One region of the Streptosporangium sp. NBC_01810 genome, then DNA from elsewhere that is predicted to be linked to it. Evidence: riboswitches for the same ligand, from Rfam matches in the RefSeq annotation. Region 1 holds a riboswitch; the other holds the start of a gene.
What was found. Region 1 has a riboswitch for glycine ahead of gcvT (glycine cleavage system aminomethyltransferase GcvT). Riboswitches for the same ligand answer to the same signal wherever they lie in the genome.
Positions count from the first base shown of each region.

Region 2: linked by a shared signal. The riboswitch ahead of gcvP (aminomethyl-transferring glycine dehydrogenase) and the one ahead of gcvT (glycine cleavage system aminomethyltransferase GcvT) in region 1 are both predicted to bind glycine.

Region 1 is NZ_CP109070.1:5,214,928-5,218,324, forward strand. It holds gene OIE13_RS23070 (aldehyde dehydrogenase family protein) at 1-139, shown strand, start outside; gene OIE13_RS23075 (3-oxoacyl-ACP reductase) at 145-909, shown strand; gene OIE13_RS23080 (gamma-glutamyl-gamma-aminobutyrate hydrolase family protein) at 1,029-1,724, shown strand; glycine riboswitch at 1,803-1,901, shown strand; glycine riboswitch at 1,904-1,988, shown strand; gene gcvT (glycine cleavage system aminomethyltransferase GcvT) at 2,029-3,120, shown strand; gene gcvH (glycine cleavage system protein GcvH) at 3,117-3,397, shown strand, end outside.
Region 2 is NZ_CP109070.1:3,167,991-3,171,387, forward strand. It holds gene gcvP (aminomethyl-transferring glycine dehydrogenase) at 1-1,496, opposite strand, end outside; glycine riboswitch at 1,677-1,768, opposite strand; gene OIE13_RS14160 (MerR family transcriptional regulator) at 1,784-2,404, opposite strand; gene OIE13_RS14165 (bifunctional nuclease family protein) at 2,549-3,019, opposite strand; gene ftsR (transcriptional regulator FtsR) at 3,099-3,397, opposite strand, start outside.

The sequences.
Region 1 (3,397 bases):
GAGCGTCAACTCGCATTCGAGCGTCCGCTACTGGACCCCGTTCGGCGGTTTCAAGCAGTCGGGCCTCGGTCGTGAACTGGGACCCGACGCCCTGTCAGCGTTCACCGAGACCAAGAACGTCTTCATTTCCGAGGAGTAGAAGCGATGCTGCGTTTGCAGGACCGGGTGGCCGTCATCACCGGCGCCGGTAGCGGGATCGGCCTGGCCACCGCGCGCCGGTTCGCCGAGGAGGGCGCCCGCGTCGTGTGCGTGGACCTGGACGAGACGACCGGCGCGGCGGCCGCGGCCGAGGTCGGCGGGCTTTTCGTGAAGGCCGACGTGACCAGCGAGGACGACGTCGTCCGAATGTTCCAGACCGCGTTCGACAGCTACGGCAGCGTGGACATCGCGTTCAACAACGCGGGCATCTCACCGCCGGAGGACGACTCGATCCTGGAGACCGGCATCGACGCCTGGCGCCGGGTCCAGGAGGTCAACCTCACCTCCGTCTATCTGTGCTGCAAGCACGCCATCCCGTACATGCGGCGGCAGGGCAAGGGGTCGATCATCAACACCGCGTCGTTCGTGGCGGTGATGGGCTCGGCGACCAGCCAGATCTCCTACACCGCCTCCAAGGGCGGGGTGCTGGCGATGTCGCGCGAGCTGGGCGTGCAGTTCGCCCGCGAGGGCATCCGGGTCAACGCGCTCTGCCCCGGCCCGGTCAACACCCCGCTGCTGCAGGAGCTGTTCGCCAAGGACCCCGAGCGGGCTCGGCGCCGCCTGGTGCACATCCCGATCGGCCGCTTCGCCGAGGCGACCGAGATCGCCGCCGCGGTGGCGTTCCTCGCCTCGGACGACGCGAGCTTCATCACCGGCTCGGAGTTCCTGGTGGACGGCGGCATCTCGGGCGCCTATGTCACGCCGCTCTGAGCGTTCCCCGACTCTGACCGTTCCCCGGCCGGTTTTGCCCAGGCCATACCTCGGCCCCGATAACGTGCCGGGACGTGGGGTGTCACCCCACATCCCGGCGTCCGCGCGAGAAGGAGACCATGTCCCGTCCCGTCATCGGCATCACCTGCTACGTCGAGCCCGCGAGGTTCACGGTCTGGGAGACGAACACCGCGCTCCTGCCGTACGACTACGTCGACCACGTGGCCCGCGCGGGCGGGCAGCCGGTGATCCTGCCGCCCGCGGGTGACCCCGCGGCGCTCGTGAACCGCCTGGACGGGCTGATCCTGGCCGGCGGCGGGGACGTCGGCCCGGAACGGTACGGGCAGGAGCCGCACGAGCGGACCGGCTACGTCCGGCCGTTCCGCGACGACGCCGAACTGGGACTGGTCCGGGCGGCGCTGGAGCGGGACCTGCCCTTCCTCGGCATCTGCAGGGGCATGCAGATCCTGAACGTCGCCCTTGGCGGCGGCCTCCACCAGCACCTGCCCGACGTGGTGGGCCACCAGGGGCACGCCCCGGCCCCCGGCGGCTACGGCAGGATGCCGGTGCGGCTCGCCCCCGGCAGCCTGACCTCGAAGGTCTTCGGAACCGAGACCGTGGACGTGGCCCACTACCACCATCAGGCCGTTGACCTGCTCGCTGATGGCCTGATCGTGACCGGCCACGCCGAGGACGGCACGGTGGAGGCCGTGGAGGTGGAGGATCATCCGTTCGCCCTCGCCGTCCAGTGGCACCCGGAGACCGACGACGAGTCGGCCCTGTTCGAGGCACTGGTCCGGCACGCCCGCCGCTGAGTGATTCGTGAAGGCCGGTGCGCGCCTGGGGATTTCGCTCGGCCGGTGCGGGCGGTTAGGCTGGCCAGCGACACCGATGAACCCCGCGCGGGAGAGTGTCCTGACATCCAGGCCAGGACCCCTGAAGGAGCAAGCCCTCCCCGCGAACCTCTCAAGGCAAAGGACCGTGCGGGTAGGTGCCTCTGGAAAGCAGGTCCCACGACCTCGCCGAAGGTGAAAGTCCGGTAAAACCCGGATGAAACTCTCAGGCACCAATGACAGAGGGGGAGGATGATCTCATCTGTCCCTTGTCTGAGGTGCGAACATGTCCCGACCTACGCCGCTGCGCGGCGTGCACGAGTCCCTCGGCGCGACGCTGACCGACTTCGCGGGCTGGCTGATGCCGCTCCGCTACGGCAGCGAGTCCGCCGAGCACAACGCGGTCCGCCAGGCGGCGGGCCTGTTCGACCTCTCCCACATGGGGGAGATCCTCGTGACCGGCCCGCAGGCCGCCGAGGCCCTCGACTACGCGCTGGTCGGCCACCTCTCCGCGCTGGCACCCGGCCGCGCCCGCTACACGATGATCGTCGACGCCGGGGGCGGCGTGCTGGACGACCTGATCGTCTACCGGCTGGCCCCCGAAGAGTTCATGGTCGTCGCCAACGCCTCCAACTACCCCCGGGTGGCCGCCGAGCTGATCGAGCGCGCCAAGGACTTCGACGCCGCGGTGCAGGACCGCTCCGAGGAGTACGCGCTGGTCGCGGTCCAGGGACCGCGCTCGGTGGAGATCCTGAGCGCCCTCACCGACGCCGACCTGGACGGGCTCGGGTACTACGCGGGCCTGCCCGCCGTCGTGGCCGGACACGAGGCCCTCGTCGCCCGCACCGGATACACCGGCGAGGACGGCTTCGAGCTGTTCGTCGCGGCCTCGGCGGCGGAGTCCCTCTGGTCCGCCCTCATCGAGGCGGGCGCACCGCATGGGCTGATCCCCGCAGGTCTGTCCGCGCGCGACACCCTCCGCCTGGAGGCGGGCATGCCGCTCTACGGCAACGAGCTCTCGGCGGACCTCACTCCGTTCGACGCCGGGCTCGGCCGTGTGGTGAGGTTTGACAAGCCGGGCGACTTCGTCGGCCGGGCCGCCCTCGAACCGTTCAGGGACGTCCCGCCGGCCCGTCGTCTGGTCGGCCTGGTCGGACGCGGCCGCAGGGTGCCCCGGCACGGGTATCCGGTGGTGGTCGCCGGTGACGGCACGGTCGTCGGGGAGGTCACCAGCGGGGCGCCCTCCCAGACACTGGGCAGGCCCATCGCCATGGCCTACGTGGACAGCGGCCTGTCGTCAGGACTGGCCGTCGACATCCGGGGCAGCCGCGAGCCGGTCGAGGTCGTCGAACTGCCTTTCTACAGGAGGAAAAAATGAGCAGCATTCCCGAGAATCTGCACTACACCAAGGAACACGAGTGGATCGGCGGCGTCGACGACGGCCTGACCCTCACCGTGGGCATCACCGCCTACGCCGCCGAAGCGCTGGGCGACGTGGTCTACGTGCAGGTACCCGAGGTCGGCGCGTCGATCGCCACCGGTGACGCCATCGGCGAGGTCGAGTCGACCAAGTCGGTCAGTGACATCTTCGCGCCGGTCACCGGCGAGGTCGTGGAGGTCAACCAGGCGGTCGTGGACGACCCCTCGCTGGTCAA
Region 2 (3,397 bases), 2.0 Mb from region 1:
GAGCGGTCCAGCGCGATGTCCTTGTCCTGGAGCCTGCGCAGGTAGCGCAGCATGGCCGTCTCGGAGCGGTGGCTGTGGAAGACCGGGTGGGTGAGGTAGTCGCTGACGCGCGCCAGCGCGCCGGGCAGCGCGTCGTGCGCGGCGGCGTCCAGGTCTGCCAGCACCGTGCCGCTGACCTCGAAGGCGGCCAGGACCTGCTCCAGGTGGAGGACCTCGGTCCTCTCGTCGCAGGTGACGCCCACGTGGTCGGCGTCGACCAGGCGCAGGTTGACCCCGTTCTCCCGGGCCGCGGCGACGACCTCGGCGGCACGCCCGGGCACGTGGGCGAGCACGGTGTCGAAGAAGGTGTCGTGTACCACCTCGACGCCGCCCTGGCGCAGGCCCTCGGCGAGCACGACGGCGTACCGGTGGATGCGGCGGCCGATCCTGCGCAGGCCCTCGGGGCCGTGGTAGACGGCGTACATGCCGGCGATCACGGCGAGCAGCACCTGCGCGGTGCAGATGTTGCTGGTGGCCTTCTCGCGACGGATGTGCTGCTCGCGGGTCTGGAGCGCGAGCCGGTAGGCGGGACGCCCCTCGACGTCCTGGGAGACGCCGACCAGGCGGCCGGGCAGCTGGCGCTGGAGACCTTCGCGGACCGCCATGTAGGCGGCGTGGGGGCCGCCGAAGCCGAGGGGGACGCCGAAGCGCTGCGAGGAGCCGACCGCGATGTCGGCGCCGAGCTCGCCCGGCGCGGCCAGGAGGGTGAGGGCGAGCAGGTCGGCGGCGGCGACCACCTGGGCACCTCGTGCGTGGGCGGCGTCGGCGATGGCGCGGAAGTCGCGGACCCTGCCGCTGGCGCCGGGGTACTGCACGAGCACTCCGAAGCACTCGGGGAGCCCCCCGGTGAAGTCGCTCTCGACCAGCTCTATGCCGAGCGGCTCGGCACGGGTGCGCAGCACCGCCTTGGTCTGCGGCAGCGCGTCGGCGTCGACCACGAACACCTTCGACGGGGTGCGGCCCGCGCGGCGGGCCAGGGTCATCGCCTCGGCCGCGGCGGTGGCCTCGTCCAGCAGGGAGGCCCCCGCGACGTCGAGGGCGGTCAGGTCGGAGACGACGGTCTGGAAGTTGATCAGGGCCTCCAGCCGGCCCTGGGAGATCTCCGGCTGGTAGGGCGTGTACGCGGTGTACCAGCCCGGGTTCTCCAGGAGGTTGCGGCGGATGACACCCGGGGTGATCGTGTCGTGGTAGCCCAGGCCGATCATCGAGGTGAGGACGGTGTTGCGCCCGGCGAGGACCCGCAGCTCGGCGAGAGCCTCGGACTCCCCCGCCGCCGGGGGCAGGCCCAGCCGGGTGAAGGAGCGGATCGCCTCGGGCACGGCCACCGCGACCAGATCGGCGACGGAGGCGAATCCGACCGCCTCCAGCATGCGGGTCTGGCCGGCGTCGTCGGGTCCGATGTGACGGGTCGCGAACGGCGGGGGGACGAGCTCGCTGAGCGATGGCAGATCGGTCATGGGAAGCCTCTCAGGGCGGGGTGGAGACCGGCGCTGGGCGCGGGCGTATGCCGGGTCTCCCCCTCTGTCATCACGACTGTCATCACGTGGTCGCGACCTGAGAGCTTCACCTGCCCTTGCCGGGAGGCTTGCACCGTCGGTGAGACGCACCTGGCGGGCGCGCCTGCTTTCCAGAGTTGCCTCGTCCGTGCGGTACAGGGTGCCTGAGAGATTCCGGGGAGGTTGCTCCTTCGGCGCCCCGATCGTGCCGGGGTCTCTCCCGCACAGGGTCAGTGGCGAGTCCGAGTTTACCCGGTTCGTCGTACTCGGCGACGGCGGGCCAACTCATCGGCCTGATGATCGTCTAAAGGGCCCCCGCCCAACTCCGCGCGTTCGCCGGGAAGATCCGCAAGAGAGCCCTCCACCTCCTGCCACACCCGTCCCAGCGCGATACCGAAGACTCCCTGGCCACCCTGGAGCAGATCGATGACCTCGTCGGGCGAGGTGCACTCGTAGACGCTCACCCCGTCGCTCATCAGGGTGATCTGGGCCAGATCGTTGACACCCCGCTCCCGCAGGTGCTGCACGGCGATGCGGATCTGCTGAAGGGAGACGCCGGTGTCGAGAAGGCGCTTGACAACCTTGAGGACCAGAATGTCACGGAAGCCGTACAGCCGCTGGGAACCGGAGCCGTGGGCCGCTCTCACGGTGGGTTCGACCAGGCCGGTGCGCGCCCAGTAGTCGAGTTGCCGGTAGGTGATTCCGGCCGCCGAACAGGCCGTCGGCCCCCTGTAGCCGATGTCGGCGGGCACTTTCACCGGTTGCCCGTCGAACAGCAGACCCTCTTCACCCGCGCGCTGACGTGCCGACTGGCGCCGTTCCGGGTCATCCTGGTCGGCGTTTCTACCCTCGCCGCTGCTGACCGCCACGCGGACCTCCGGCTTTCTCTCATCCCACGGCCTGATCTGGGGGTTTACGCATGACCGCGGGTTTCACTTGCACCGTAGGACTGGGGCCAAGTCCAGTCAACGACCCCACCCGGCGCGTCGTGAAGCGTAAATGCACCGAAATTCCTACCCCGCGCGGCCGAAGTCCTCGGGCGTGATCGTGTCAAGGAACTCCCTGAACTTCTCCACCTCGTCCTCCTGGTCGTCGGGGATGATGACCCCCGCCTCCCGGACCACATCCTCACTCGCGAAGATACGTGCGCCGGTACGAAGTGCCAAGGCGATCGAGTCGGAAGGCCGCGCGCTCACCTCGACCCCGTTCGAGAACACGAGATCCGCGAAGAAGATGCCATCGCGTAAAGCGACGATGTTGACAGTGCTCAACCTGACTCCGAGTCCTTCGAGCACGTCCCGGAACAGGTCATGGGTGAGTGGCCGAGGTGGTGGTTCCTCGGCCTGGGCCATGGCGATCGCCGTGGCTTCCGTCATGCCGATCCAGATAGGTAGGTAACGCTCCCCATGCGTCTCTTTCAACAAGACGATCGGCTGGTTGGAGGGCATCTCAACTCGAACGCCCACGACCTCCATCTGCAACACGGGCTGCTCCGTCTTCGCTGGATTCCGACCGGTTTGTTCAACGTAACACCCGTAGAGGTACGAGTGCCTGGTCAGGCTCTCACCGGCCCAGTGCCCCACGGACTCCGGAACGCAACAGTGAGGCGTGCAATTCCAGCATCAGGCCGGAAATCTCCCTCGCCGTCTCGTCTGCCTGGTCGATCGCGCCGGGGCCGCGACGGCGCAGCAGCGGGGCGACGGCCTGCTCCACCAGCCCCGCCTCGCGTTCCGCGGCGGCCTTGACCGCCCGCAGGTGGCGGGCGCGCAAGCCGAAGGCGGCCAGGGCTCCGACGCTGCGGGCCACGATCAGCGCCTCGGCGTCGTAGTAGCGGGCCACGGCGGCCAGGAGACCGTAGTCCT